One region of the Roseibium sp. SCP14 genome, then DNA from elsewhere that is predicted to be linked to it. Evidence: predicted binding sites of a transcription regulator. Region 1 holds the regulator's gene; each other region holds the start of a gene.
What was found. The regulator LexA, encoded in region 1, represses DNA repair genes until DNA is damaged. The targets are predictions, from matches to a motif close to TGTTCNNNNTGTGTTCNG.
Positions count from the first base shown of each region.

Region 2: parE (DNA topoisomerase IV subunit B) is a predicted target of LexA. The motif match lies at 4,794-4,811, and genes of this name have one in related genera.
Region 3: ABLQ08_RS05490 (PA0069 family radical SAM protein) is a predicted target of LexA. The motif match lies at 2,234-2,251, and genes of this name have one in related genera.
Region 4: ABLQ08_RS17290 (ATP-dependent helicase) is a predicted target of LexA. The motif match lies at 3,175-3,192, and genes of this name have one in related genera.

Region 1 covers NZ_JBDZYH010000003.1:416,382-424,102, reverse strand. The annotation lists gene ABLQ08_RS14560 (acyl-CoA synthetase) at 1-1,045, shown strand, start outside; gene ABLQ08_RS14555 (hypothetical protein) at 1,042-1,923, shown strand; gene lexA (transcriptional repressor LexA) at 2,073-2,783, shown strand; gene ABLQ08_RS14545 (ComEC/Rec2 family competence protein) at 2,866-5,085, opposite strand; gene gltX (glutamate--tRNA ligase) at 5,392-6,816, shown strand; gene gltA (citrate synthase) at 7,047-7,721, shown strand, end outside.
Region 2 covers NZ_JBDZYH010000003.1:736,571-744,291, forward strand. The annotation lists gene argS (arginine--tRNA ligase) at 1-185, opposite strand, end outside; gene ABLQ08_RS15965 (deoxyguanosinetriphosphate triphosphohydrolase) at 284-1,501, opposite strand; gene ABLQ08_RS15970 (HesB/IscA family protein) at 1,656-1,997, shown strand; gene xth (exodeoxyribonuclease III) at 2,066-2,848, shown strand; gene ABLQ08_RS15980 (tetratricopeptide repeat protein) at 3,438-4,277, opposite strand; gene parE (DNA topoisomerase IV subunit B) at 4,893-6,938, shown strand; gene ABLQ08_RS15990 (sulfotransferase family 2 domain-containing protein) at 7,057-7,721, shown strand, end outside.
Region 3 covers NZ_JBDZYH010000001.1:1,203,532-1,211,252, forward strand. The annotation lists gene ABLQ08_RS05475 (glutathione S-transferase family protein) at 1-905, shown strand, start outside; gene ABLQ08_RS05480 (VOC family protein) at 912-1,361, opposite strand; gene ABLQ08_RS05485 (glycosyltransferase) at 1,467-2,162, opposite strand; gene ABLQ08_RS05490 (PA0069 family radical SAM protein) at 2,273-3,406, shown strand; gene ABLQ08_RS05495 (ribonuclease HII) at 3,452-4,102, shown strand; gene ABLQ08_RS05500 (GNAT family N-acetyltransferase) at 4,136-4,594, shown strand; gene ABLQ08_RS05505 (F0F1 ATP synthase subunit B) at 4,763-5,242, opposite strand; gene ABLQ08_RS05510 (F0F1 ATP synthase subunit B) at 5,253-5,801, opposite strand; gene ABLQ08_RS05515 (F0F1 ATP synthase subunit C) at 5,879-6,106, opposite strand; gene ABLQ08_RS05520 (F0F1 ATP synthase subunit A) at 6,188-6,937, opposite strand; gene ABLQ08_RS05525 (AtpZ/AtpI family protein) at 6,994-7,383, opposite strand; gene smc (chromosome segregation protein SMC) at 7,591-7,721, opposite strand, start outside.
Region 4 covers NZ_JBDZYH010000004.1:66,066-73,786, forward strand. The annotation lists gene ABLQ08_RS17280 (FAD-dependent monooxygenase) at 1-712, shown strand, start outside; gene ABLQ08_RS17285 (methyl-accepting chemotaxis protein) at 985-3,042, shown strand; gene ABLQ08_RS17290 (ATP-dependent helicase) at 3,226-5,661, shown strand; gene ABLQ08_RS17295 (hypothetical protein) at 5,826-6,314, opposite strand; gene ABLQ08_RS17300 (response regulator) at 6,504-7,232, shown strand; gene ABLQ08_RS17305 (ATP-binding protein) at 7,225-7,721, shown strand, end outside.

The DNA of each region.
Region 1 (7,721 bases):
CACTGGACGACCCAAGGCTGTCGTCCTTACCCATGGTCAGATCGGCTTTGTCACCGTGAATTATATGGCCGATCTTCTTCCCGGCACGACAGAGCAAGATGCTTCCCTTGTCATAGCTCCGCTCTCCCACGGCGCCGGCTTGCAACTCATTGCGCAACTTTCCAGCGGCACCGCTCATGTTTTGATGCCGCAAGGCGGATTTGACCCAAAGGCTGCCTTCGAACTGATCGAAAGGCACAAGGTCAGCAACTTGTTCACCGTGCCGACAATCGTCAAACGGCTTGTCGAGGATACCTCTATCGACCACTTCGACCATTCCAGCCTGCGGCATGTCATTTATGCAGGTGCACCTATGTATCGCGAGGATCAGAAACGCGCGCTGGAGAAGCTTGGACAGGTGCTGGTTCAATACTATGGATTGGGTGAAGTGACCGGCAACATCACGGTGCTGCGAACACAGGATCATTCGCTTGAAGACACTGAAACCCGAGTTGGAACCTGTGGCACAGAACGAACGGGCATTGAGATCAGCATCCAGGACGAGGCCGGAAACATCCTTGGACCGCACGAAACCGGAGAAGTCTGCGTAGTGGGCCCCGCGGTTTGCGCCGGTTACCTTGAAGATGATGGTGCCAATGTAAAATCCTTCCGCAATGGCTGGTTCCGTACGGGAGATATCGGCCACATGGACGAACAGCGATATCTCTACCTCACCGGGCGCGCATCCGACATGTACATATCCGGAGGCTCCAACGTGTACCCGAAGGAAATCGAGGAGGTTCTTCTGACCCATCCCGACATTTCCGAAGTCGCGATCATTGGAATTCCGGATCGCAAATGGGGTGAAGTCGGTCTCGCCGTGTGCGTCGCAGAGACGGGAACAGCACCGGAAGACGCCCATCTTGCTGACTTCCTCTCCGGAAAGGTCGCCAAGTACAAGATGCCTGCCCGCTATCTCTTCATCGAGCAAATGCCGACCAGCGCGTATGGCAAGATCACGAAGAAAATTGTGAGGGAACACTTGGAAGAGAAAGGCCTCCTGTGAGACGACCGGCTCCACGAAACCGCTCGGACATCCGGCATCCCGGCCCCCTGGCTGAAGACCGCCGCCCCCATGCCACCTGCCACGCCGACCCCATAAGTCTCGAGTTATCGGATGGGCAGTGGTTGCTTGCGGCTTTGGGCAACTGGGCAGATCGGGAAGGTTATGGCTCGGCTGTTCTTGATCTCAGTGGTCTGAACTTGCGCTCCTTCGATTATGTCATGCCGGACAGGGCAATCGATGATCGCCACGCCGCCTGGTACAGCGATACTCATTCATCAGGTGGAGCGACCCTAGAGGAAGCTGTTGCTATTCTGGGATGGCGGGACGGAACCTGGTTTGCCCATATCCACGCTTATTGGCATGAGGACGGAAAGGCGAGGCTTGGGCATCTGTTGCCCGAGACACTCGTCTTGAACGGATTGGCACAGTCGAAGGGATTTGGACTGACTGGAGCGCGTTTCGTGTCGGAACCTGATCCGGAAACCGAGTTCACACTTTTCCGCGTGAAACAGGATCAACCCAACCCATCAAACCAAAACCACAACGCGGTCATCGCCACGCTAGCCCCTTTTGAAGACTTCCACCAGGGCGTAGCGGCTCTGGCAGATCGATTTTCCGGGCCGACCTACGAGGTTCATGGTCTTGGCAGCTTCGCCGGAGCGGAATTTACCGATGGCCGGATGATGCCGGGTCTGATTTCAGAAATCCTCATTAGGTCCGGGGCCGGTCGGAGACAAGACCAGAAACTGATGTTACCCGTACGATGCGTTGACCTGACCGGACAGCTGTATGAAGGCATGGTCAAACCCGGGGGCGCTCCAACTTTGGTGACATGCGAACTGTTGCTGACTTCTCAAACTACCGTGTCTTCACGCTAGCATTCGACGCTCGCAATCAGGTAGCGGAGCCGCTGATTTCCACGCCCAAAGGAACAGTAAGAGAACATTTACCCTTGCAGAACACAATAGGAACAGGTAGTGTGTTCTTGATTTGTACCACTTGATTCTCGCGGTCAGGGGAAGCCGATATGCTCACGCGCAAGCAGTATGAACTGCTCATGTTCATTCATGAAAGACTGAAGGAAACAGGTGTCCCACCTTCATTCGACGAAATGAAAGATGCCTTGGACCTTCGATCCAAGTCCGGCATTCATCGCCTGATTACGGCACTCGAGGAACGAGGCTTCATCCGTCGCCTTCCGAACCGCGCACGCGCAATGGAAGTTGTCCGCCTGCCCGACTCGATCGCTCCCGGCCTCAGCTCCCCGCGTCCACGAGGCAGCTTCTCACCTGAAGTGATCGAAGGCTCACTGGGCAAGCAGGAGGCGCCTCCTCCGGCACCGGTTGTTGAAACAGCCGGTGCGGAAATTCCGGTCATGGGGCGAATTGCGGCAGGTGTGCCGATCGAGGCTATCCAGACCCACAGCCACTCCATCACCGTTCCGCAGGAGCTACTCGGCAAAGGTGAACATTACGCCTTGGAAGTGCGGGGCGACTCCATGATCGAGGCCGGCATTCTGGACGGTGACACGGTGCTGATCCGCCGGACAGACAGCGCCGATAGCGGTGACATTGTCGTTGCGCTCGTGGATGATGAGGAAGCAACTTTGAAGCGCTTGCGCAAGAAAGGTGCCTCCATAGCTCTCGAAGCAGCGAACCCAGCTTACGAAACCAGGATCTTTGGACCAGGCCGCGTTCGCGTGCAGGGCCGGCTGGTCGCCTTGTTCCGGCAATACTGATCAGGACTGAGCCTGCCAGGCATCATGCACGGCAGGCTTCCGGAGACGCGGGGCGATCACGCCTTGCAGCAACACTTGTGTGCTAGTTTTCTCTTTGAACCTGCTTGAGTTTTTCGCGGGTAAAGGTACCGGGCATGTGCCAAGGTCGCGGATTGGCAGAAACTGCGAATTTGATCTTTGATATTTTCACGCCTGATTGACTGTCGACTTCAGGTTGGTCCGTCTGCGTTGCGTAAGCCATTTTCTCCCTCGACAACCAAATGGATACAGCACCGCGCTCTTCGCGGACCGCTCCGCCTATTGAGGTCGCAGTTCGGCAAGTTTCAGGAATGATTAGGTCGGACACGACAATGTCTGCATGTTCGCAATCCAGACGAAATGCATCTGCAGTTCTTGGAAGCGCAACTTTCAAGGGTGTGTTCAGGGCCGTGTTTAAATCGCCCTCGGAACTTGCGGGATAAGCCAGTACGACGCAGCCACTCGCATCACACCTTACTTGAGGCGATTTCATCTTGCGCGATTTTATCGCTGAACTGACAACACCTTCGCTTGCGAACCAGATATCGGTGGCAAATGACTGCCGTCTTCCGGTCCATCTAAGGAACCCCTGTTCATCTCGTGCAGCCACTCTAACTCCGGAGGATGCAATTTGAATATCTGGCGGTCGCTGCGAGATTAAAAGCAGCGCACCGGCAACCATCGGCATGATCGCCCAAATACGTTGACGACCAGGCAAGAGCAGAACGGCAAAAAAGGAGGAGGTAAACAGCAGAGCCGCCGGTGCGCTCAACTTTCCAACCGCGCCGGCACCGGCATCCAGCTGCGCGGTAAATTCGGCGATTTTCAACAGCCAGGAGATGCCCATCGACATGACCGTCAACGGGAACGATGCGAGACCAAGCGGCATCAGCACCAGCGCCAACACCCCAAGCGGCATGATCACGAGAGAAAACACCGGCATTCCAAGTAGGTTTCCTACGACACCAAACGGCGCAACCTGACCGAAATGATGCGCCCCGATGATACCGGTTGCCAGACCTGCAACACTCGCTGTCACGACAAGTCCTGCACTCCAGCGAAAAGCATTTCGCAACAACAGAGAAATTGGACCGGCTTCTGCCGGCACTCCTCTACCGATCGAAAGCTCTCGGTTTCGCCAAATCTCATAAACTGCGATCAAACAGATGACAGCAGCAAAAGACATCTGAAAACCAGGAAAAAACAGGCGCTCGGGTGCCAGAAGCAACAAAGCCAGTCCGGCGATTGCAACACTGCGCAGCGTTAATCCCCTCCTGCCGACAAGAACACCAAGAAACACCAGCCCGATCATGAGAAAAGACCGTTGCGTCGCAACGGAGGCACCGGAAAGAAGCAAATACACAAACGCTGCGACCAACGCAGCGACGGCAGCCCATTTGTGTGTCGGCCAGCGGAGTGGCAGCGCCGGGATGACTGCGAGTATCAACAGGACAATCGCGTACGCCCCACCAGCAAACAGCGCCATATGCAAACCGGATATCGCCAGGATATGAGCAAGTCCTGCCGCTCTGAGATCCTCCTCCTGTTCTTTGGCAATACCACTGCGATCACCGACAAGAAGCGCGACAGCGAGACTTGCTTCCGGTGTATCTCTAAGTGCCGCCTTTATCTTCGCCCCAATGGTGTCCCGAAAACCCTGCAAAACCGAGCGCAATTGTACATCCAGAGGCGTCTCGTCGTAAGGCACCACCACCGGCGGACCAAAGCTAAATCCAGTTGCACCTATCTGGGAAAAGAAAGCCCGAAAGGAAAAATCATAGTCTCCTGGAGCAACCGGTCCAGCAGGTGGAAACAATCTGGCCCGCACTTCGATCTTGTCGCCGACATTGACGAGAGGCTCAGCAGGAACACGCAGACGAACAAGTTTCGGAAAACCGAGCGCCTCTCGAGATCGGCCTTCCACATTCAATACCTTCACCAGAAGACGGGTACCAGACGCATTGCTCCTCCGTTCAAGCGCATAACCAGAGAGGTTCACGTTCATCTCTTCGCCCAACTTCGGAGCGTCGACAAATGCAGTTCTCATCGAGCCGATCACCACGCCCCCCAGGCAAGCCAACGCCAGTAGAACGAACTTTCCGCGCGCTCCTGAAACTCCAAAGCGGACTGCCACCCCACACGCCAAAGCGAAAAGCATCGCCAACAACAGCCAGTGGGGCTCACCGGGAAGGATCAGATAGCAGGCGATACCGGCGGCGAATGCGAAACCGATCCAAAGAAGACCTTGTTCCTCCCAGAAAAGGCCACCTCTTGCCTTGCGCAACCTGCTCTTCTGGTTTTGAGAAAAAAACGGCTCAAATCGACCACCGTTTTGGGTTCTGGTCCAGCTTTCAGAACTACGATCAGAGAAAAGCATTTTCTGATCTGTACGCCGCGTCGACTCCGCGTCGCGTCGGCTTTTATCTTTGGAAGGTATTTGAGCCCCGTACACCACCTGTCGCTTGCTGGCCTCCTTGATGGAAGAAACCGTGAAGGCCCTATTTTGCCGGAACAAAGCCTGTGCTAATACCGGCGCCACCTAAAAGCGCAATCAGCGCAGATATTCTGACAGAGACTTTCAGAAAGTACCATGGCACAAAAAATCGTCACGCGCTTCGCGCCATCTCCGACCGGTTTCCTGCATATTGGCGGCGCCCGTACAGCCCTCTTCAACTGGCTCTTTGCCAAGCACCATGACGGGAAAATGCTGCTGCGTATTGAAGACACCGATCGCGCGCGCTCAACCCAGGAAGCCGTGGATGCCCTGCTGGACGGTTTGACATGGCTTGGCCTCGATTGGGAAGGTGATCCTATTTCCCAGTTCTCACGCGTCGATCGGCACAAAGAAGCCGTTGAGCAAATGCTTGCGGATGGCTCGGCTTATCGGTGCTACTGTTCGCCGGAAGAAGTCGACGCCATGCGCGAAAAAGCGCGGGCTGAAGGCCGTCCGCCGCGTTACGACGGCACCTGGAGGGACCGTGATCCGTCCGAAGCGCCGGAAGGTGTTTCTCCGGTCATCCGACTGAAGGCTCCCAATGAAGGTGAAACCGTTGTCGATGACATGGTTCAGGGGCGCGTTGTCATTCCGAACAAGGACCTGGACGACTTTGTTCTGATGCGCTCCGACGGCACACCAACTTACATGCTGGCCGTGGTTGTTGACGACCATGACATGGGCATCACTCACATCATTCGCGGTGTCGACCACCTGACCAATGCAGCCCGGCAGACGCTTATTTTCCAGTCCCTCGACTGGGAAGTGCCTGCGATGGCGCATATTCCTCTTATTCACGGTCCGGACGGCGCGAAGCTTTCAAAGCGTCACGGAGCCACCGGTGCTGAAGCCTATCGTGAAATGGGCTACCTGCCGCAAGCGATGCGCAACTACCTGGCGCGTCTCGGTTGGAGCCATGGCGACGAGGAAATCATGTCGCTTGAGGACATGATCAAATGGTTCGGCATGGATGCCGTCGGTCAGTCAGCTGCCAGATTCGACTTCAAGAAGCTGGAAAACCTGAACGGCCATTACATGCGCGCAACGGACGATGCGGAACTTTTAAAACACTGGAAAGTCTATCTCAGCCATGTGGAAAACGGCGAAGAGGTTCTGGCGTGGCTATCAGACGCAGGCAACGAGCAGACAGCGCTCATGGCTTTGCCGGGGCTGAAAGAGCGCGCCAAAACTCTCGTCGAACTGACCGAAAGCGCCTCCTATCTCTGGCGCCAACGCCCCCTTGATACAGATGAGAAGGCTCAAAAGATTCTTACGGATGAGGCAAGGTCCATTTTGAAGGATCTTCATATTGTCTTGTCCAATACCTCTGACTGGGCCGCAGAACCGCTGGAAACAGCCGTAAAAGCCTACGCAGAACAAAAAGAACTCAAGCTTGGCAAAGTGGCTCAGCCTCTTCGCGCTGCCCTTACCGGTCGTGGCACCTCTCCGGGGATTTACGACGTGTTGATCGCCTTGGACCGTGAAGAATCACTTGCAAGGATCAAAGACCAGGAAGCCTGAGAACAACAATGAAAGCGCCCGTTTGATCCTGACGACAATCGGGTGGCTTTGACCAATGGTCATACGGGCCTTTGACCAAAGCGTTATACCGGCCAGCTTGCGGCACTGCAGTAAATGGGCTAGGCAAGAGCCGAAAATTTATCCAGTGCCGTCTGTTGCCTTTGTTGAGATCCTCTCATTCGGGCAGGTCATCAGACTGGCGCGCCAGGTTAACGCAAAGGGGTTTCTGTATGGCCGACAACAACGCCAAGCTCAACGTCGGTGGCACCGACCACGACTTCGACGTACTTGACGGGTCCATCGGACCGTCAGTTGTGAACATTTCGTCCCTGTACAAGGACTCCGGGATGTTCACGTATGACCCGGGCTTTACCTCAACCGCATCCTGCGAATCCAAAATCACCTACATCGATGGTGACGAAGGAACACTGCTTTACCGCGGCTACCCGATCGAACAGCTTGCCGACCACGGTGACTTCCTCGAATCCTGCTATCTGCTTCTTTACGGTGAACTTCCGACCAAGCCGCAAAAGGACGACTTCGTTCAGCGTGTGACGTACCACACGATGATCCATGAGCAGATGAACCGCTTCTATTCCGGTTTCCGCCGTGATGCTCACCCGATGGCGATCATGGTTGGTACCGTTGGTGCTCTGTCGGCGTTCTATCACGACTCCACGGACATTACTGATCCGCATCAACGGATGGTCGCTTCTCTGCGCATGATCGCAAAAATGCCGACAATGGCCGCAATGGCATATAAGTACCATGTTGGCCAGCCATTTGTTTATCCACGCAATGACCTTGGATATGCAGCCAACTTCCTGCACATGTGTTTTGCGGTACCGTGCGAAGAGTACAAGGTGAACCCTGTTCTTGCTCGCGCGATGGATCGCATCTTCATC
Region 2 (7,721 bases), 320 kb from region 1:
GGCTTCATGCCTATCGGCTTGGCAAGCACCATGGCCGCATTGGTGGCAAAATCCCCATGAGCGGGATCGCGAGGAGCTTCAACCACAACACGTGACAGGTCCGGCGTGTTTCCGCCAGAGTCTTTCAAATCAAGTTCTTGAAGAGACTTTTTAACACGTTGAGTGAAGTCCGCGAAGATATTCATAGAGCACCGATCGGCTTTGGTATTACAAACACAAATTCCCCGTGCGCAGCAGAACACGCAGTCTGCGGCGTTACGGGGAGGTCATTTCGCTCAAGCGCCTACCCTAAATCCGGGGTGTCGTCAAACAATCTGCGATGTTCTTCAATTGCATACCTGTCCGTCATTCCGGCTATGTAATCGCAGACCCTCCGCGCGACTTCGTTTTCGCTCAGGCTGGACAGGCCAATGTTCCAGGGTTCCGGCATCTGATCTGGATCGGTTTGGAACTTCTCGAACAAGTCTCTCACGACCCGAGCAACCAGTTTTCGCACTGCAAGAACATCCTCATGACGATAGACCCGCGCAAACAGAAACCGCTTCACCTCCTTTTCCGCAGCTGCCATTTCGTCGGAAAATTTGACGAGGCAGCGGCCAGCCAACCGGATGTCTTGTGCGCTTTGCGGATCGAGCGCTGAAATGTTCCGCATCCCTTCCCCGATGACGTCTTCCACCATTTTTGTGATCGAACGCCGGACGATTTCATGGATCCTTCGGCTTTCCTCCAGTCGAGGATACTTCCGATCGACCTCCGACAAGATCTGCGCAAGATAGGGAACCTCACGCATGTCCTCGATGGCAAAAAGGCCAGCTCTCAGCCCGTCGTCAAGATCGTGGGCGTCATATGCAATGTCATCGGCGATTGCCGCCGCCTGGGCTTCGGCTCCTGGCCAAGTGTGCAAAAGAAGGTCCTGTTTTTCGGCATAGTCACGAATGGCGAATGGCAGCTCGCCATCTTTGAACTTCCCGAGCGGCGCACCGCTTTCATCCACCAGGGGTCCGTTGTGCTTGACCAAACCTTCCAGTGTCTCCCAGGCAAGGTTCAGCCCATCGAACTCCGCATAACGCTGTTCAAGATGGGTCACGACGCGCAGGGACTGGGCATTGTGATCAAATCCTCCGAAGGGCGCCATGCACTCATGCATCACGTCTTCTCCCTCATGCCCGAAGGGCGTGTGGCCGAGATCATGAGAAAGCGCCAAGCATTCAGCAAGATCCTCATCCAGTCGCAATGCCCTCGCCAGCGATCTGGCGATTTGCGAGACTTCGATCGTATGAGTCAGCCTGGTTCGGAAGTGATCGCCTTCGTGATAGACGAAAACCTGGGTCTTGTGTTTCAGGCGTCGGAATGCAGACGAATGAATGATCCGGTCGCGGTCGCGTTGAAACGGTGTTCTTGTGGGACTTTCAGGTTCCGGATAAAGACGCCCACGGCTTTCAAATGGATTTTCCGCATAAATCGCACGGGATTGCGCACCAAATCCAATGTCCGTTTTCATTTGTTTCCAGCCATCGTTCACAGCCATTCCCCGTGTTTTAAACTATCACAGCCAAACTCAGTACATTGACGTGGGCGATCCCAAAACTTACTTATCTGCGTAAATCAGATTTACCGCTCTTTCGTTATGAAGGAGCTTAGCGAGTCGGTAGAAGATGACCGAAACACTTGAAAATCGAGTAACAGTCAGCGACCGGGCTGCCAAGCGGATTGCAGCAATTTTGTCCAAAGAACCTTCCGGCAGCATGCTGCGTGTCAGCGTCGAAGGCGGTGGATGTTCTGGGCTGCAGTACAAATATGACGTTGTCACCAACAGTGAAGATGACGATTTTGTCATAGAAACAACTGATGCGACCGTCCTGATCGATGCCATTTCCCTGCAATATATGGGTGGCTCGGAAATCGACTTCGTCGATGATCTGATCGGCCAGTCGTTTCAGATCAACAATCCGAACGCAGTCGCTGGGTGCGGCTGTGGAACGAGTTTCACCATCTGACACATATTGCACGCTCACCCGACAAGGCCGGTAGCCCCGGCTCGCTGAAACTCGAGGCTACCTTGCTTATGAAAATCGCGACCTGGAATATCAATGGCGTCAAGGCACGGATCGACACTGTTCTGGAGTGGCTGAAAGAAACTTCACCCGACATCGCCTGTCTTCAGGAGATCAAGTCGGTTGATGAGAACTTTCCTCGGCAACCCTTCGAAGATCTCGGCTACAACGTTGAAACGCACGGCCAGAAAGGCTTCAACGGTGTGGCTCTCCTCTCGAAGGTACCACTGGAGGATGTCCAACGCCGTCTTCCGGGAAACGATGAAGACGAACAGGCGCGCTATATCGAAGCCAGCGTTTCAACCGAACAAGGCGCCATCCGGTTTGGGTGTTTGTACCTTCCCAATGGCAACCCGCTTGGAACCGAAAAGTTTCCCTACAAGCTGGAATGGATGGATCGACTGATTGCTCACGCCGAAGCGAGGCTCAAGGACGAAACCGCGTTTCTGTTACTGGGCGACTATAATGTCATTCCAGACCCGATCGACGCAAAAAACCCGAAAAACTGGCTCGACGATGCTCTCTTCCAACCCGAAAGCCGCCAGCGGTTTCGAACGCTGACCAACCTCGGACTGACAGAAGCGGTACGGTCCTGCACTGAAGCTGCCGAAACTTTCACTTTTTGGGACTATCAGGCTGGCGCCTGGCAGAAAAACAACGGCATCAGAATCGACCACATCCTGATGTCTCCGCAGGCAACCGATCGCATGACGGGTTGCGGTATCGACAAACATGTTCGAGGTTGGGAGAAGCCTTCGGATCACGTTCCAGTCTGGGTCACGCTAGCCGAATAATCCGATTCCTGCTCTGCAGACATTGCCACGCTCTCACTCGTGAAATTGTAAGCGGAAAAGCCAGCATTTGCGGTGTGGACTTGCAGTGACCGGTCACCATGGTACTCTTTCCGGATCATGGGATAACGCACGACCACTCCAAATCCGCACCTGCAGCATGCGGAAAAACTGTACCCCCGGCAGCACTTCAGCGGGCCGGACGGAGCAACTTGGTCGGTGTCACAGCATGGTGCAAATTAGCTTTTGCCGCTGCAACATTCTTCTTCTCCCCGATGGCGCATGCTCAGAACGTTTCCTGCACGTGCAGATACCAGGGTGAGGACTATGGTCTCGGCGAGTCGATCTGCCTGAAGAGTTCGAACGGTCTAAAGATGGCGACTTGCGAGATGGTTTTGAACAACACCTCGTGGCAAATAAGCAACGCTCCATGCCCGGTCACTGATCTCAGGGACACGCCCCTTAAGGGCACAAAAGATGCCATTCCCCTCCGCACTGCCCCGGAGACACCGGACAGTATGAAGGCAGGCTAAACCATCTGCCTGAATTAGCAGCTGCTGAAAACTCATAGAAGAAATTGCTTGGGCACGTCTTACTGAGTGGTAAGTTGCTGTGCGGTCAGCATATCCGGTCGATTTTGCTCGATCCAACCATCAGCGAGCGAACGGGCCTTTTCACGAACGGGTTCGGGGGACACCGCGAAATACTGTTCATGCATATCGTGAATCCATCCCGCTTCGGAACCTGTTGCCTGTTCACGCGCGACGGTCATCCACATCAGTCCTCTGGCCTTTTTCTTTTCCGAAGAACCGAGCGTATAAAGGGTTTCACCGAGCCGGGCCTGGGCGCCCACATGCCCCTTCAAGGCGGCAAGATTATACCAGCGAACCGCCATACGGCTGTTGCTGTCCTGGTACATGCGCCCAAGTTCATATTGAGCTTCGGCATCGCCAAAATAGGATGCTGCATGCGTGAAAATATGGCGCGCGCGCGCTTCGTTTTTCGGCACGGCGCCGTCGATACCATTCAGATAATAGGAACCGAGGGCAACAAAGGCACTTGAGACAAAGGGGGCATCCGGGGCGTCCGGACGATCCTCACCGTGCTCGCGAACAATCTGGCTATAGTACTGAAAAGCCTTGAGATCGTCTTCCTGGACGCCGTCGCCGGTCGCATACATCTCGCCGAGTTTCCAAGCCGCGCTGGGCTGCCCGTTTTCAGCAGCATAGCGCAAAGTGGTCAATGCTTCGGTTTTCCGGCCTTCATTGTACTGCCGCACACCAGCGCGGAGCGCTTCGGTTGGAGACAAGTCTCCTGGACCAATCGAGCTGTCAATCGCAGGCTGCCCATCAAATGCCAACGCAGGGCCTGCGAGACCAACAACGATCAACGCGCTAAGCAAAGCTCCAGATTTTCCGAGGCGTTGAAGCATTGAACTCTTCTTTTGCATCCCTGTTACATTATTCACCATCGGCCGAATATCTTCGGTGCGACGGACGATCTTTACGATCTTGTTCTTTGTCCGCGCCAAGCGCATTTGTCATCTCGTTGGTACAAATAGCTGCTCGTAAGCGAACCACTTGATCACAAGGCCTAAAATGGCCAATCAATTCGGCCTAAGTTGGGCCATTCTGGGCCCAAATGAGACCATTTACTGTTTCCTTGGCCCGATCCATTTCAGTCATCGCCACATTTGAAACGTGGCCGGTGGATCAGATCATAACGCAACGGGTGATGGTCAAACATGGCCGAACATGGGCAGCCCGCTGTTTCGGACTGCTCCAGCACGACTCTGTTTTCAGGTGTTGCCGAATTAGCACAACTTTAGCCCCTGGCCCTACTTGCGGCATTTGCTTCATCCAAACACAATCAGGTTGACGATCGGTTTCCAGGACGATTTTGACAAGTTCGTTGTTGAAAACGAGGGGTTTTGGCCAAATTCCTTTCTCGTTCTATGTTTGTCCTTCAAACTTGAGTGTGATTCGGTGTAGGTATCGGCGCTGAAACTTCGGGAACCAGAATTACAAACCCCATCAGGCGATTTGGAATGAGCGCAAAAGACGATCTATTTGCTGGCAATGCAGCGGTCTCGGCCCCTATGACGCAGGAGGTAACTGCTCCTGCGCCGCAGAAATCGCGTCCAGTGACAGCCGTTCCGGTCCCGGATGAGTATTCAGCAGCGGACATTGAGGTCCTGGAAGGCCTTGAACCGGTCCGGCGCCGGCCGGGCATGTATATCGGCGGCACTGATGAAAAGGCGCTGCATCACCTGTTCGCGGAAGTCATCGACAACTCGATGGACGAAGCTGTTGCCGGTCATGCAACCTGGATCGATGTCAATTTGTCATCTGATGGCTATCTGACGATTACCGATAACGGCCGCGGCATACCGGTGGATCCGCATCCGAAGTTCAAGGACAAGTCCGCCCTTGAGGTCATCATGACGACGCTCCATGCAGGCGGCAAGTTCGACAGCAAGGTGTACGAGACCTCCGGCGGTCTGCACGGCGTCGGCGTTTCCGTCGTAAATGCCCTTTCAGAAGAACTTGTCGTCGAGGTCGCCCGAAGCCGCAAGCTCTATCGGCAGACTTTCAGGCGCGGTCATCCTCAAGGTGCGCTCGAGCTGGTCGGTGACACCCAGAACCGCCGGGGAACGCAGGTTCGCTTCAAACCTGATGAGCAGATTTTCGGCAAGGGAGCCCGCTTCCTACCAGCACGTCTGCTCAAGATGGCACGTTCCAAAGCCTATCTCTTTGGCGGCGTCGAGATTCGCTGGCGTTGTTCGCCGGACCTTGTTTCGGAAAAAGACGAAACGCCCACGGAGGCCGTTTTTCACTTTCCTGGCGGTTTGAAGGATTTCCTGGAAGAACGTCTGACAAAGGAACGCCGTGTCGTTGACGAGGTCTTTGCAGGCCGGACCGACAAAACCGGAAAACACGGATCCGTGGAATGGGCAGTCAACTGGTTCGCAGGTGACGGTTTTGTCAATTCCTACTGTAACACCGTCCCGACGCCGGAAGGAGGAACCCACGAAGCTGGTTTCCGCTACGCTCTGCTGCGTGGATTGAAGGCGTATGGCGAGCTTACGAATAACAAGAAAGCCAGCATCATTACCGGTGATGACGTGATGACGTCAGCCGGCGGCATGTTGTCGGTCTTTATTCGCGAGCCCGAATTCGTCGGTCAGACCAAGGACAAGCTTGCGACGAATGAAGCCACGAGGATTACCGAAGCAGCAGTCCGCGATGCGTTCGATCACTGGCTGACCGCATCGCCGAACCAGGCCAACAAACTTCTGGAATGGGTGATCGATCGGGCCGAAGAGCGCCTCCGACGCCGTCAGGAAAAAGACGTTGCCCGCAAAACGGCGGTGCGAAAACTCCGCCTACCCGGCAAACTTGCTGATTGCTCCGCCAATCAATCTGACGGAACCGAGCTCTTCATTGTGGAGGGCGACTCGGCGGGCGGATCTGCAAAGCAGGCAAGAAACCGGTCCAATCAGGCAGTGCTCCCCTTGCGCGGCAAGATCCTGAACGTTGCGAATGCAGGACGCGACAAACTTGTTGCAAACCAGCAGCTTGCAGACCTTATTCAGGCTCTCGGGTGCGGCACGCGTTCACAGTACCGGGAAACTGATCTGCGATACGAGAAGATCGTCATCATGACGGATGCGGACGTTGACGGCGCCCATATTGCATCACTTCTGATTACCTTCTTTTACCGGGAAATGCCGGAGCTCATTCGCGGCGGACACCTTTATCTCGCGGTTCCCCCACTCTACCGCCTGAGCCAGGGTGGGAAGACGCTCTATGCCCGTGATGATGCACACAAGGACGAATTGCTGGGGACGGTCTTCAAAGGAAAATCCAAGGTAGAAATCGGCCGTTTCAAAGGCCTCGGCGAGATGTTGCCTGCGCAGCTGAAAGAAACCACCATGGATCCTGCGAAGCGATCGATGCTGAAAGTCGACGTGGACGAGGAGGCTATTGCAGTCACCAACGATACGGTTGAAAGACTCATGGGCAACAAGCCTGAAGCGCGGTTCCGCTTTATACAGGAGAACGCAGAATTCGCTGAGGACCTTGATATCTAATAGCGACCAAGCGTAATTTGTTTGAAATTTGATTTTCAGATGGAAGCGGTCGTTTTCAATCGGGGCCGCTTCTCATTTTAGCCACCGGGCCTGTACTATGTTGAACAGGGTTTATGCGATGTTTGACAAGCGGCGGCGACCGCTTAGAAACCATGTTTATCTGGCCTTTCCGGATCATGACATTGCTTATGCCCGTGCAACCGAACCAGCGTTTCAAGTCCTGGCTCCTGTCCTGAATTGTCTCGCCGGAAATTACAACGTAACAACGCCAGGGAGCGACGTCTCACTGGAGCGGTGTAAGCTTGAGCGTCTGGTGTTTCACGGAAATGTCGAGTTGCTAACGGCACGAGAACTGAAACGCCGCTACCCGGAAATGAAAATTGTCGCCTGGGTGCAGGACCCGCTTCATCGACTTGCGTATTGTTACGAGAAAATTATCCTCACCGAGGAGGCCTTGCCCTCTTATTACAACGAGCGCTATTTCGATAAAACGATGTCACCGGTGGACTTCGTGACGCATGTCTCCGGTATCTCGGATCTGGATGCAGATAACCTGTTTCGTAGTCAAAAGGCGACGCTGACTTACAAAGGTGCTTTGACAGCCGATATTGTTTTGAAGCTTGAACAGTTTGAGGATTCACTCGAACGGTTTTTGTCTGTAAGCTTACTTGAACAACGCCCGACCTCATCAACTAGCTATCGAATATCGGACTATGTTTCTGCGGATACCTTGAGTTCTTTCGCAGATGAAGCCTTGGGAAAAATGCTTCATAGGCGCTACAA
Region 3 (7,721 bases), on a different contig from region 1:
CGCAGATCCGCAACTGGGTAACCAGAGACGGATCGGCGGGACCGACCGGCGCGAGCGGATTTTCAGCTGAAAGCGGACGCTACCATCTCTACGTTGCCTGGAATTGCCCCTGGGCTCATCGAACGCTTTTGATGCGCGCCCTGAAAGGTTTGCAGCCGCATATCCCGATTTCCGTATTGGCTCCAAGGCGCACTGACGACGGATGGGTATTCGCACCCGAAGACGGCTATGTGGACACACTTGGCGGCGCAAACGCCCTTCACGAAATCTACGCTGCGGGCACGGAAAACTATACAGGACGCGTCACCGTCCCGGTTCTTTGGGATACTCACCGCAGCAGGCTGGTCAGCAACGAATCCGCTGAAATCATCCGCATGTTCAATGAGGCCTTCGAAGGTATTGCCGGCACTGAAACCGATTTCTTTCCCGAAAAGCATCGGAAGGAAATCGAGGACTGGAACAGCTATATCTATCCGAAGCTCAATAACGGGGTGTACAGGGCCGGTTTCTCGCGTTCACAAGAAGCTTATGACGAGGCAGTTGCCGACGTCTTCGAGGCACTCGACCGTATCGAAAAGACGCTTGAAAGAGGTATGTGGCTGTTGGGCGATGACCTCACCGAGGCGGATGTCAGGCTGTTTCCCACCCTCACCCGGTTTGACGTTGCTTACTGGAGCGCTTTCAAATGCAACAGGCGCCGGTTGATCGACTACCCGAACCTTTGGGACTATGCCCGTCGCTTTCATGCGCTGCCGGGCGTAGCGGAAACCGTCAAGCTGGAGATCTATCGGCAGGGCTACCACTCGAAAAGCGAAGCCCGTAATCCTCACGGAATCGTGCCGAAGGGACCGATTGTCGACTTCAGCAGGCACCCGGGACGCCATGCCCTTGCAAAGCAGGTCTGAGAGCAATCAGCCTTCGACGCCCCACTGTGCAAGCTCGATGGTGATCCCTTCCGGGCCGGTTATGAAGTAAAGCAACCTGTCGTGAAAGCCCTTGAGCTCGCTGCGCACCTCGACACCGTTGCTCTTCAGCCTTTCCACCATCGCCTCCGCGTCATTCACCTTGAAGCAGATGTGATTGTATCCGGTCTTGTCGAGACGGGTGCACAGCGGATCGACGACCACTTCGGGATTGCGATAGTGCAGCAGCTGAATTTCAAAGCGCGGTGACAGGCCCGGCACAACAAGAGTAACGTGATCGGCCTCGAGGTTCTCAACGCCCATGTACCCGGCAAAGACCTCACCCTTGATGACCGTGGTCTTCTGCTTTTCCTCTTCAAATCCCAAAAGCGAAAAAAAGGATCTGGCCGCGTCGAGATCCCGGACCGCGATCGTGCAATGGTCAAAACTCTGGATCATCCGAACCTCGCTCGTTGAGTGACAACTTGACGGATTTACACCCAAGATTGTGCGGAGAGTTTGCTTGCGTCAAGATTGAATTCGGTAACGGCCGGAACCAGAGCTTCATCCATGCAGTTTCACGGCCACTCGCGCCGGTATTCGCAAGGTTCCGACACAGAAGCGAGCAAGTGCTCGGCGCAAACGTGCCGTCATTCCTTCATTTTCCGGATCACCTGAAGATACTGCAGCTGCCCTCAGGAAAACCAGACGGCTGCGACCGATACGCTTTGCAATATCGAGGTCTTCCAGCTCCGGCAGGAGCCGATGACCACCAAGCTCGTCATAGAACTGACGCGAAATCAGCAGTCCCTGATCTCCATAGGGCATTCCGAGCAGCTGGGAGCGAATTGCCGCAATCATTTCGCTGATCCTCGCACTCAGACCGAATGCTTCGAAGCGAAGACGGAAACTGGCGACGGCTCGTGGGCCATTGGACGTCCGCCCCGCCCGCTCGATAAACGCCTGAGCTTCATGGTGCCAGCCGCTTTCCAGCAACGTTTCCGGTCTTAGAAACAGTAGCCAATCGCCTCGCCTGGCCATAGCGGCGCCATGGCTCAGACGCTCGCTGCGGGATGTTCCCGGACAGCTTGCCCACACGCATCCGGCTGCATCCGCGACCTTCTCCGTGTTGTCGGAAGACCCGGCATCGACAATGATTACCTCGCGGATGACACCTTCAGCAGCTGCCGGAACGAGAGCCGAGAGCGCGTGAACGAGTTCGGTCTCGGAATTATCTGTCGCTATAACCACACTGATCATGGTCCCGAGTTTTACATGAAAAATATTGCGGTGCGAGAGAAGGGGCTTGTCTGAACGCTGTTTTTGACTAATGTTCTCTTTATGTTCTCACTCATACACGGAACACGTTCATGAGCGCCGTGCTGCAAACTGTCACTTCTTCCTGCCAAGATGAAGGCCCTTCCACCAAGAATGCCCGGCTTTCAGAAGATCGCCGCCGTGGCCGGGGAGCGGCGTTGAACAGATCAGGTCGGTTCGAGCCGCTGTCCCGTGAAAGCTTTGATGATGGCTGGGAGAGCCTGGAAGACCTTCCGCCGTTGAAGACCCAGGTTCAGGAAGAGCAAGCCAGGACGATTATCACGCGCAACGAATCGCCGGACCTCTCATTCGACCGGTCGATCAATCCTTATCGGGGCTGTGAACATGGCTGCATCTACTGCTTTGCCAGGCCAAGTCATGCCTGCATGGGACTGTCACCCGGTCTGGACTTCGAAACCCGCCTGTTCGCCAAACCCAATGCCGCTCAGCTGCTGGAAAGGGAACTCTCAAAACCAGGATACACACCGCGTGTCATTGCGATCGGCACCAATACAGATCCATATCAACCGCTGGAGCGCGGCTACAAACTGATGCGGGATATTCTGGAAGCTCTGGAGAATTGCGGCCATCCGGTTGCGATCGTGACCAAGTCTGCTCTTGTCATACGGGATATCGACATTCTCGCGCGCATGGCCGAACGCAATCTGGTCAAGGTCGCACTTTCCGTGACAACACTGGACAAGAAACTGTGCCGAGCCATGGAGCCAAGAGCCTCTGCGCCTCACAAGCGGTTAGGTGCCATCAAGGCCTTGTCGGAGGCCGGTATTCCGACTTCGGTCATGATGGCACCGATCATTCCGGCGCTTACGGACAGCGAGATTGAAGCTCTTCTTGAAGCAGCTGCCGAACATGGAGCTCAGGAAGCGGCCTTCATCCTCCTGAGGCTTCCCCTCGAGGTATCGGAGCTTTTCCGCGACTGGTTGTTGCGTGAAAGACCAGATCGCTACCGGCATGTGATGAACCTGATCCGGTCAATGCGCGGCGGCAAGGACTATGACGCCAAATGGGGCGAGCGCATGCGCGGCCGGGGCCCCTATGCGGACCAGATTGCCAAACGCTTCTCGCTGGCTGCCAAAAGGTTTGGCCTGAACCTGCGTCGGAAGAAGCTCAACACGGACGAATTCGTCCAACCGCAAAAAGGTGGTGTGCAACTGAGTCTCTTTTGAAGAACTTGCTTGCGAGTGAATGAAGCTGGCGGCAGGCTGCGCCTCATGTCAGACAGTTTCTCTCTTTTCGACCTTCGCTTCCCCGACAGCCCGGATCTTGCGCTGGAGCGCAGGCACGCGGCATCGTTTGACGGGTTGCTTTGTGGTGTCGATGAAGCAGGCCGCGGTCCCTGGGCTGGTCCGGTGGTGACAGCCGCAGTCATTCTTGACTACGACAACGTTCCAGATGGTCTCAATGATTCCAAGAAACTCACTGAGGCCAAACGGGAGGAGCTTTTTGAGAAGATTGTCACGAGCGCCCATGTCTGCGCTGCCTGCGCCTCCCCTCAGACCATCGACCGTCTGAACATCCGGACAGCCACGCTTTCAGCCATGGTCCGCGCTGTAAACGGTCTCGCCCTGATACCAAGATATGTTCTGGTAGATGGCCGCGATGTGCCCCGAGGTCTGAAGCAAACCGGACAGGCACTGGTAAAGGGAGACGGTCGGTGTTTGTGCATAGCGGCGGCCTCCATTGTCGCCAAGGTCACCCGGGACCGGATGATGGTTCAACTTGAGGAACATCAGCCCGGGTACGGCTTTGCCCAGCACAAGGGCTACGGGGTGCCCCAACATCAGGAAGCTTTGCAAAAGCTCGGTCCGACACCACATCATAGGATGTCCTTCAAACCAGTGCGGCTTGCGGCGGCGGAATAAAGCACTCCACGACGGGATTGCCGGGTTGTGTCATTGAGAATTCAAAAGGCGGAAGTACATCACGCAGCAGATCTGCTTGAACTCCAGATACTGGCCTACCAGAGCGAGGCTGCGATCTACCAGGACTGGACAATTGATCCGCTGGTTGAAACGCTCGATGACATGCGCGCCGCCTTCGACACGCACGTTATCCTCATGGCAAGGATGGGAGTGCAACTTGCCGGCTCGGTCCGCGCCAGGTTGCATAACGGAGCCTGTGACATCGGACGCGTATTTGTGTCACCCGATTTTCAGGGACAAGGCATCGGCCGGTCGTTGATGTCAGCGATCGAGCGCGAATTCGAACACGCCAATCATTTCTCTCTGTTCACCGGAGGCGACAGTGAACGAAACATCTCGTTTTACGAGAATCTCGGTTATTCGATCACGGGAAGACGACTGGCAAAGCAACAGATTGAGCTGGTGATCATGCAGAAGCAAAATAGACGTTGAGACCAGCGCAAATCTCCCGTCGGCATTTTCTGCATGAGCAGACTGCCTGACTCCTGGCCGACGGGCGCTCAGGGCATGTATCAATTGGCCAGACAGCGTGCACCTGACGAGGCAATAAAAAAGCGGCCCCGAAGGCCGCTTTTCAAATCTTGGATAATCAGAACCGGTTTAGTTCAGGCGTTCTTTCACCTGAGCGATGCTCTGGGAAAGAATGTCGTCGGCAACCTTGTCCTTGACCTTGTTGCTGAGAATGTGTTCGGCCGCAGTGACAGCAATGTCTGCTGCCTTGGAACGAACTTCAGCAATCGCCTGTGTCTCTGCCTGAGCGATCTTTTCTTCCGCAGCCTTGGAGCGGCGGGCGATCATCTCTTCAAGAGCCTGATTGGTTTCAGCGGTCAGGCGCTCAGCTTCAGCGGTCGCTTCTGCGACAATTGCTTCTGCTTCGCCTTCTGCCTCATGACGCTTGCGCTGATACTCAGACAAAAGAGACTGGGCTTCTTCACGCATCTTGCGCGCTTCTTCCAGTTCCTTGCGGATGTCATCAGCACGGTTGTCAAGCGCAGAGCCGACCTTGGCCGGAACCTTGATGTAGGCGATCAGCGCGAGGAAGAGGATAAGACCAACCAGGGCCCAAAAAGTAGCGTCCATGTTGGTCTCCTCAGTTCATCGCCGACTTCAGCGCCTTGGTCAGATCGGTCTTGGTCGGAGCCTTACCGATCAGCTGCTCAACGAGAGCAGTCGTGGTGTCTCCGGCAATTTCACCGATCTGGGACAGAGCTTCCGTCTTGATCCCGGCAATATGCGCCTCTGCCGCCTTCAGCTTCTCACCAAGCTCGACTTCCGCGTTTTCGCGGCGAGATTCGTGGTCAGCCTTCAGCTTGGCCCGCGTGTCATGGGCAATGCCATGCGCCTTATTCCGGGCTTCGGCCAGAGCCTGCTCGTAAGCCGCAACAGCCGCGTCGGTTTCGTCCTTCAGCCGGTTGGCTTCGGAAAGATCACCGGCAATGCGGTCCTTGCGGTCTTCCAGGATCCCGGCAATCCGAGGCACCGCCACGTTCTTCATCATCCAGTAGAAAAAGCCAAAGGTAATGGCCAGCCACAGGATCTGAGAAGCATAGGTGGTCGCGTCGAAGGGCGGAAACCCAGCGCCGTGCTCGTCCGCCGGAATATGAACTTCCGTGTTCGTTTGTTCGGCGTTGCCTGCCATGTCCTATCTCCAAAATCCGATCGGGCGGCAGAGCGCCGCCCCCGGAGTCGCGTCAAAAATCTCTAAAAGTTAGAGAATTAGACAGCGAAGAGCAGGAGAAGAGCGATGAGCAGGGAGAAGATGCCCAGAGCTTCGGTAACGGCGAAGCCGAAAACCAGACGGCCGAACTGACCGTCAGCAGCGGTCGGGTTGCGCAGAGCGCCGTTCAGGTAGTTACCGAAGATGGTGCCGAGTGCGATAGCTGCACCGCCCATGCCGAGGCATGCGATACCAGCGCCGATGTATTTTGCTGCTTCTGCTTCCATGACACGTGCTCCTAAGTAGTGTTTATGCAGATTTCAGATAAGTCCAAGCGGCGGTTTGAGCCGCCGCAAGAGCGGATTTGCCTAGTGTGACGGGTGAAGGGCGTCGTTCAGATACATGCAGGTCAGAACCGTGAAGACGTAGGCCTGCAGGAAGGCGACAAGAAACTCCAGCGCGGTCAGCGCGACCGTCATACCGAGCGGAAGGATTGCACCGGCGGCACCAGCGACGCCTGCAGCGCCCATGCTGACAATGAAGCCGGCGAAAACTTTGAGGGTGATGTGACCGGCCAGCATGTTCGCGAACAGACGAACGGAAAGGCTGATCGGACGGGACAGAAAGGAAACAACCTCGATCGGTGCGACGATCAGCAGGAGAACCGGGGGAACGCCAGCAGGTGCAAAGAGGTGGAAGAACTTCAGTCCGTGGCGCATCAGACCGTAGATGGTCACAGTCAGGATGACCAGCATGGCAAGAGCGAACGTAACGATGATGTGGCTGGTTACCGTGAAGAAGTACGGGAACATGCCGAGAAGGTTTGCCATCAGGACAAACATGAAGAGCGAGAATACCAGCGGGAAGAAGCGCATTCCTTCGGTTCCCGCCGAACTTCGTAGCATCCCCGCCACAAACTCATACGCCATTTCCGAAAGCGACTGCATGCGGGTCGGCACGAGGCCGCGACCGCTGGTGGAGAAGATCAGAAATGCGGACGCCGCTGCAACGGTCAAAACCATGAAGAGCGAAGAGTTGGTGAAAGAGAAATCCATTCCTCCGACTTCGATCGGAAAGAGTGTCTGGATTTTGAACTGAGAGATCGGATCGTTCGCCACCGGTCAGCCTTTTTCGCTCATAAATCTTGTCAGGGCGCGTTTACCGCGCAGAAAACTCACTTTGATCCATCGTCCTGCTTGTCGTCGCGCTTTATTCGCGCTTCCGGGTGGGCAACCTCGCCCGCAGCCCTCAGCACGTTCAAAACACCCGCAGCAAACCCAATCAGCAAGAACACAATCAGCCCAAAGGGTGATGTTCCCAGCCAATGGTCGCAGAGCCAGCCCAAACCGCCTCCAACCACAATCCCTGCAATGAACTCTGAAGACAGTTTCATTGCCTGGGCGTAGCCGGGTGCATCGCTTTTCTGGGATTTGCGTTCAGCGTCTTCCGCCGCACGCTGCCCCTCTAGCATCCGGTTTAGCCGATCCCGCCGTTCCGACAGATCCGCTTCAGAGGTCGCCTTGGTTGGACCGTTTGTTTCGTCGTCTTGCGAAGAGCCACTCATGTTGATCCCCGCACCTTGAAACTGTTTCGACCCGGCCCTTGGACACCCCCTTAAGCCGCGCGCACCATAGTCGGGGGCCCCAGCCCTGTCAAGAACACTAATAAATAAGTTAAATATTTGAAATTAAAGAAAAAATACTGCTCAGAGGCAATTTGCCTGACCATAGTCTTACCCGAAAACCTTTCTCAGGCGGTCTTCGAGGGGCACTTAGCCGGTTTCACGGAATCGTTCAGCCGTTTCCAGATCCACGGAAACAAGCTGGGAAACACCCCGTTCGGCCATGGTGACACCGAAGAGACGGTTCATGCGTGCCATGGTAATTGGATTGTGGGTAATCA
Region 4 (7,721 bases), on a different contig from region 1:
GAATGTCGGCTGGAAACTGTCTGCGGTTATCAAGGGACAGGCAGAAGAGGCCCTGCTGGACACCTACGATCTGGAACGGCGCGCTGCAGCACAGGCCGCGCTGACGGTAAGCCAGGGCAACGATGATCTGTTCTCAGTGGCCGACCCTGCCGTGCGAGCGCGTTCCTTCCGCAAGTTCGGGGTCAAGATGGTTCACTACCTGCGCGGCGGGGGATCCGGATATGAAGCCGTCATGGGGCCTTATGAAAGAAGCATCGTCGCGTCTGGTTCCGAGCCTGATTTCGGTCCCGGTCCGGGCGTGCATTTTCCTTCAGACATTCAAGTCGCCCGGGCAGACGGCCAGCTTTGTTATCTCACGGGGGAACTGGGCACGCATTCCCATAACCTTGTGATCTTCATCGCAGATGGCGGCATAGAAGCGAAACTGCTTGTCGAAAGTGCGATCGGTCTTTGCTCGGCTTACGCAGAAGAAATCACGCTGACGGTGGTTGCACGAAGCATAGAAGGCGTGGCGGCTCGAACTGCCCTAGGTGCGGAAGGCGTTACACTGCTGATCGATCAGGAAATGACGGCACACAATCTGCTTGGTGTCGTTGAACGCTGCGCAATGTGGGTTCGGCCGGACGGTTGGATCGGGGCACGGCATGACGACGCCGCAAACGTTGAGGCGCTGAAAGGTGATCTGCAAGATGCTTTGCCCAACCTGTTCTGACGGGCAGGCCCCTTTGCCGGAATACACGCTAAGATATTAGAATCAAAGGATACTCCCGCACAATTTCGTAGTGCAATTGGATCAAATACACCGTAACTATGGGGAAAACTACCGATCACGTCAGGGAAAATTTCACCACCTGAAATTGATTCATTTGGCATTGGTCGGAAATGGTGTCGTATTTTGCCAAGTTTGAAACTGACGTTAAGTAACAAGTAATACGTACGCCCCAGTTTCAGGAGAACGATTGTTATTCTGGAGGGGCAACCGCTATGAAGCGTGTTAAGTTACAAATAGGATTGCTCGCTGCCGTTCCCATGCTCGCGGTGGTCGGGTTTGCTGCGCTCAGCGTTTATGAAAAAGTCGTGGAGCGATCAAACCACGCCTTCATGAAACCGATGACCCGGATTGCGGAAGACTCAGGTAACCTGATTCACGAAATCCAGACAGAGCGTGACAAAACGGTTGCATTCATCAACTCGGATTATTCGGCAGACGCTCGCACTGTGCTTAATGCTCAACGGCCGAAGACAGATGCCAAGCTGAAAGTCTTCGACGAGCATCTCGCTTCTTTGAACCTGAGCGATCAGGAACTTCTTGAGGACCTGCAGCATGTCGCTGAGGAGGTTCACAAGATCGACAAGTTCCGCAAGGCAATTGACGGGCAGAATATGTCCGTCGATGAGGCCATTTCCAACTATTCGAAGGAAATCGAAGAACTCATTCACGTCGTCGGAGTAACGACGGAAGCCAGCCCGTCAAAGGAAATCACTTCCGAACTGCTCCCCTATCTGACCCTGGTTGAAGCAATGGCAACAGGTAGCCTTGAGCGGGCAAACGGTGCTGCTTTGCTGAAGGAGTTCAATGCGACCGGCAAGGTCAATCAAAAGCTCTATGTCAAGACGATTGCCAACTACGGTGCGGAAACCGCTTTCGAAAAAGAATTCGAGTCCATCGCCACCCGTGAGCAGAAGGCGCTTTGGAAAGCAACGCTCAAGGGCCCGGCCGTCAAGCAGGCGCAGGAGATGCGCCTGATCATTCAGAATTTACCTGAAACCGGTGACGCTGCAGGACTGAGCGAGGCAGCCTGGTTTGAAACTGCAACCAATCGCCTCGGCCTCGTCAAAAAGGCTGCGGAGGAGTTCATTCATAGGGCAGAGGCTGCCGCTGATCACGACGTTGCTCGCTTCGATACCCAAATTCTCTGGCTGTTGATCGTTGCCGTCGTCTTTACCGCAATTACTCTAGCAATGGTCGTCTACCAGGTCTTCTCGATCACAAGAACGCTCGGTCGTCAGCGTGACACCATTTCAAGCCTGGCAAAGGGGGAGCTGGAGGTCGAGGTTTCGGATACCGACCGTCCAGATGAAATTGGCGATATCGCACGCGCCTCGGAAGTGTTCCGCGACAAGCTGATCCGCCAGAAGGACCTTGAGGAAGAAGCCGAGCGAGGCCGTGTGTTGCGCCGCCAGCGGGCTGAAAAACTGGAGCGAGCGATTGAGCACTTCCAGATGTCCGTAACTTCCATTCAGGAACAGCTCAACGGCGAAACGGAAGGCATGCGTTACAGCGCCGACGAAATGGTGAAGATCGCCATGCACGCTGATGAAAGTGCACGTGCTGCCAACGCAGCGACCGAAGAAGCGACAACAAACGTTCAAACGGTGGCTTCAGCCGCAGCTGAACTGTCGGCTTCCATCGGGGAGATCTCGCGTCAGGCCGCGACGGCTACGGAGATTTCCTCCACTGCGGCTGAAACAGCTGTGGCCGCGGATCGTGATATCTCGATCCTGGCAGAAACCGCCGACAAGATCGGCGAAGTGGTCGAAATCATCCGGGCAATCGCGGAACAAACCAATCTGTTGGCGCTGAACGCGACCATCGAAGCTGCCAGAGCCGGTGAAGCCGGCAAGGGATTTGCGGTCGTCGCGGCGGAGGTGAAGGAACTTTCGACCCAGACCGCACGGGCGACAGACGAAATTGCCAGCCAGATTTCCGGCGTTCAAAGTTCAACCCAGAAATCCGTGACCGCGATCCGCTCCATCGTCGAGAAGATCGAAGAAGTCCGCTCCGTCAGTGAAACCATCTCAGTTTCGGTAGACGAACAGAATGCCGCCACGAGCGAGATCACGCAGAGCATCACGCTTGCATCCGACGGGGCCTCCTCAGCAGCCTCCAACGTTGCCGGTGTTTCCGGATCGATCGATCAGACACGGCAGCAATCGGAAACAATGAGCACGTCCGCAGAGCAGCTGGGGCAGGTTGCGACCAACCTTTCGGCGTCGGTCAGCCAGTTCCTGAGCGAGGTGCGTGAAGACGAGGCGGCCTGAGGAGCAAAGTTCCGAGTTATTGTTCTTTGGCCGTCCTGGAGGCCGGGGTCCCGCAACCCCGGCCTTTTTCGTGCGGCTTTCAGGGTTCTTGTCCCCACTATTTCCGGGAAATCCGTCTCGCCAAGAACATTTTGTTGCTATATTGTTCTCCGAAAGATCTTTTGACATTCGGACCAGTAAATCATGGCAGACCCGGACGGGTACGACGATCCTTTTGATGATCCCTTTCAGCCGATCGGTACCCGGTCCGATCCTGCCCCTGTCCCGCAGCGGCCGCAGGGAGGGATCGCCGCGCGCGCCATGGCTGCACGCAAGGCACCGGACTATCTCACTGGTCTGAACCCGGAACAGCGGCTTGCAGTCGAGACGACCGAGGGACCGGTGCTGGTGCTTGCAGGTGCCGGGACCGGCAAAACCCGGGTTCTGACCACCCGTATCGCCCACATTCTTGCGACAGGGCTTGCACGTCCGTCTGAGATCCTCGCGGTGACTTTCACCAACAAGGCTGCTCGCGAGATGAAAGATCGCATTGCCGGTTTCGTCGGCGGCAATGTGGAAGGCATGGCGTGGCTCGGAACCTTTCACTCGATCTGCGTCAAGATCCTTCGAAAGCACGCCGAGTTGGTCGGATTGAAATCAAGCTTTTCGATCCTGGACACGGATGATCAGATCAGATTGATCAAGCAGATCATTCAGGCTGAAGGCCTTGATGACAAGCGTTGGACCGCGAAGGCGTTTGCCGGCATTCTGGACGGCTGGAAAAACCGTGCGCTGACGCCGGACATGGTTCCCGAGGGTGAAGTAAGAGCTTTTGCCAATGGCCGGGGACGGAAGCTCTATGAAGAATATCAGGAGCGGCTTTCGATCCTCAATGCGGCCGACTTCGGAGATCTGCTATTACATGTCATCACGCTGTTCAAGACGCGTCCGGATGTCCTGAAGGAGTATCAGCAGCGTTTCCGCTACATGCTGGTGGACGAGTATCAGGACACCAACATTGCGCAGTATCTCTGGTTGCGTCTGCTTGCACAGGGCAATCCGAATGTCTGCTGTGTCGGTGACGACGACCAGTCTATCTACGGTTGGCGCGGTGCGGAAGTCGACAACATCCTGCGCTTCGAACATGACTTCAAAGGAGCTGTCGTCATTCGGCTGGAGCGCAATTACCGCTCCACCAGCCACATTCTGGCAGCGGCCTCACATCTGATCTCGTTCAATGAAGGACGACTGGGCAAGACGCTTTTCACCGATTTTGAAGAGCCCGATCACGATCTTGTCTCTGTAGCCTCCGTCTGGGATTCAGAAGAAGAGGCCCGCACTATCGGCGACGAAATCGAAGCCCTTCAGAACAAAGGGCACAGTCTCAATGAAATGGCGGTTCTGGTCCGTGCTTCCTTTCAGATGCGAGAGTTCGAAGACCGCTTCGTCACCCTCGGTCTCAACTACCGTGTCATTGGCGGTCCGCGCTTCTACGAGCGAATGGAGATCCGTGATGCGATGGCCTACTTCCGCTGTGTCGTTCAGCCTTCTGATGATCTGGCGTTTGAACGGATCGTCAACACACCCAAGCGCGGACTCGGGGACGCCACTTTGAAGCTGGTGCACGGGCTTGCTCGTGCCGAGCGCATTCCGTTGATGCAGGCGGCGAGCCAGCTGATCGACACCGAGGAACTGAAACCGAAACCGCGCAATGCCCTGAAGACCGTGCTTGACAATTTCGAACGCTGGCGGCGGCAGCTTGATCAGCTCAAACATACCGAGCTTGCGGAAATCATTCTGGATGAGAGCGGTTACACCGAGATGTGGCGGCAGGACCGCTCGGCGGAAGCACCGGGACGCCTCGACAACCTCAAGGAACTTGTTCGCTCCATGGACGAGTTCGAGTCTCTGTCGGGCTTCCTGGAACACATCGCCCTGGTGATGGATCGGGACAATGCGGACGCCACTGACGCGGTGTCCATCATGACGTTGCACTCGGCCAAGGGGCTCGAGTTCGACACCGTCTTCCTTCCCGGATGGGAGGAGGGACTGTTTCCGCATCAACGGTCACTTGACGAGAGCGGCCGGGCGGGTTTGGAAGAAGAGCGCCGGCTTGCCTATGTCGGCATCACACGCGCCCGAAAGCGTGCCAAGATCTATTTCGCTTCCAACCGCCGGATCCATGGATTGTGGCAATCGACCGTGCCGTCCAGGTTTCTGGACGAGCTGCCGCCCGATCATGTTGAAATTGGTGAACCTTCCTCCAACTACGGCGGCTATGCCGGAGGAGGGTATGCACCATCGCGTTTCGACAGTGCCGATCCGTTCGAGGGAGGAAGCTACTCGACGCCGGGATGGAAGCGGGCGCAACGTGCCCGTCAGTCCTCCGACGGCTTCTCAGACAGCGGTCGCGGTTATCAGTCCGCACGCATGAAACGCCAGGGGCCTTTGACCATTGAGGGCGAGCTGGTGGCAAAATCGGTCAGCGAAACGCCTTCCGATTACTCCGTCGGCGAACGTGTGTTTCACATCAAGTTCGGCTACGGCGCCATCAAGTCAATTGAAGGCAACAAACTGACGATCGATTTTGAAAAGGCCGGCGTCAAGAAGGTCATCGACAGCTTTGTCGAACGCCATTGACGGTTTGTTGGCACTGATGTTTAGGGGGGAACCGGCCACAGGGGATGAGGCCGGCCGGTTTCCGGTGAACGCTTTAGCTAGGAATGCCGCGGGCAGCTCCTACAGGCTCTTGGGAAACCTGGCCTGACCGGGTGGTGGGCGGTCAGGCTTTCCTGCGCAGCCCGTCAGACCTTGAAATCCGCGAGCAGAGACGAGACGTTTGCTGACGACCGGTCACCGCTGTCATCATAGCCTGAGCTGCCTTGCAGCTGTTCCAGAACAGCGTTCATCAGTTCTTCCATCACGGCGCCGGACTGGCCGGTGGAAGATTGTTCAAAAGGCCCTGCATGTTCTGGTTTGCCCAAGTCACCTTCTTCGAACATCTCTGAAAGATGATCGGCCTGCTCCTGGCTGATTGTGCCGGCGTCAACCTGATCGGACAGCAGGGTTTCGAACCTCGCCTGAACCTCATCACTTGAAGGCGGCCCGGAACTGAAATCAGGTCTTTCCGTTGCCTCGCGCTGTGTTTGAATCGCGTCGAGGGCTTCGATCACCGCTTCCTGGTCATCGGCGGTGATTTCACCTGCCTCGACCTGTGAGCTCAAATTGCTCACCACCTGATCTCGCGGCGATGCTCCTGGCGGCATCATGGGCGTCGAGCCAATGGACGTCATTGAATTTGCTCCCGAATTGACCTTTACGCCGGTACTTCAAGGACCGTTGGATGGTAATGGTTAACAGGTTCTTAACCGGTTGATGAGGTTGATTTCGGGGTGTTTCCGCGCTCCTTGCCAGAAACATTCGGATACACAAAAGCTGAAAAACCGGATGAAAAATTTGAGTTTTCAGGCATAAGTTTCCGCATGCAAAGACAGCATCATATCCTGATTGTCGAAGACGATCCCGAGATCGGTCTGCTGATCAAACGGCATCTGATCGCCAACGAGTTCAAGGTCACCCTCGCACGCGATGCGTTCGAGATGGACCGTCAGCTCGCCAGAGACCGTATCGATCTGATCGTGCTGGATATCATGTTGCCGGGGGAGGACGGTATCAGTATCTGCCGCCGCCTTCGTGCTTCAGGCAATGTTCCGATCATCATCGTTTCGGCCAAGGGAGAAGATATCGACCGGGTAATTGGACTGGAGGTCGGTGCCGACGATTATGTGCCCAAGCCATTCAATTCGCGTGAGCTTGTTGCACGAGTGCGAGCCTTGTTCCGAAGAGTGGAGCTGGACGGAGCGGCATCTCCGGTGGAGAGCGTCCGTTTGCAGTTTGAAGGCTGGCTCATGGATTGCCGCACCCGTCAGCTTTTCAATTCGAATGAGGTTTTGATTTCGCTGACGCCTGCCGAATTTGACCTGCTCAAGGTCATGGTCGAACGGGAAGGACACGTTCTCAGCAGGGATCAGCTTATCGACCTGACCCTTGGACAATTCGGTGCCTCCAACGGGCGGAACATCGATATTCTTGTCAGCCGGTTGCGATCCAAGCTTGAAGCGGGAGGGGCGACCTACAGGTTTATCCGAACTGTTCGGTCAGGAGGCTATGAGTTCGTTGCGCCCGTGGAGCGTGATGGCCAGAATGATTAAGCGATTTTGGCCGGAGACAATGCGCAACCAGATCCTCGTTCTGATGATCTGCGCGAGCCTGTTCATGATCCTTGTCGGGGTTGTCACGCTCTACTTCGTCAAGCAGGCGTTCGAAGGTAATCCGACGATCATGAACAGCCATTTCGTAAGCGTCGCGGTTACGAAGCTGAACGAAACACCTGCGGAAGATCGTGGCGCCGTTCTCATCGAGCTTTCAAAAGAGCTGCCGCAGCTCAAAATAGAACTTGTCGACGAAGAGGTATTGACGACGGCAAAATCGACCACTGAAGGCAAGCGATCGGGTCCCTTTGCGTTGGGCGAAACGGTGTTCGGAATGCGTATTGAGCATGTGATCGGTCCGTTGGAACGAGGTTTCGAACCGCCTCTTGTCTACATGCGTCTGAGCGACGATAGCATCGTCGCCGCTGAGTGGGGGCTTCGTCCGCCACCGGCTTCCATAATCGGCCTGCCATTCTATCTGTTCTTCGG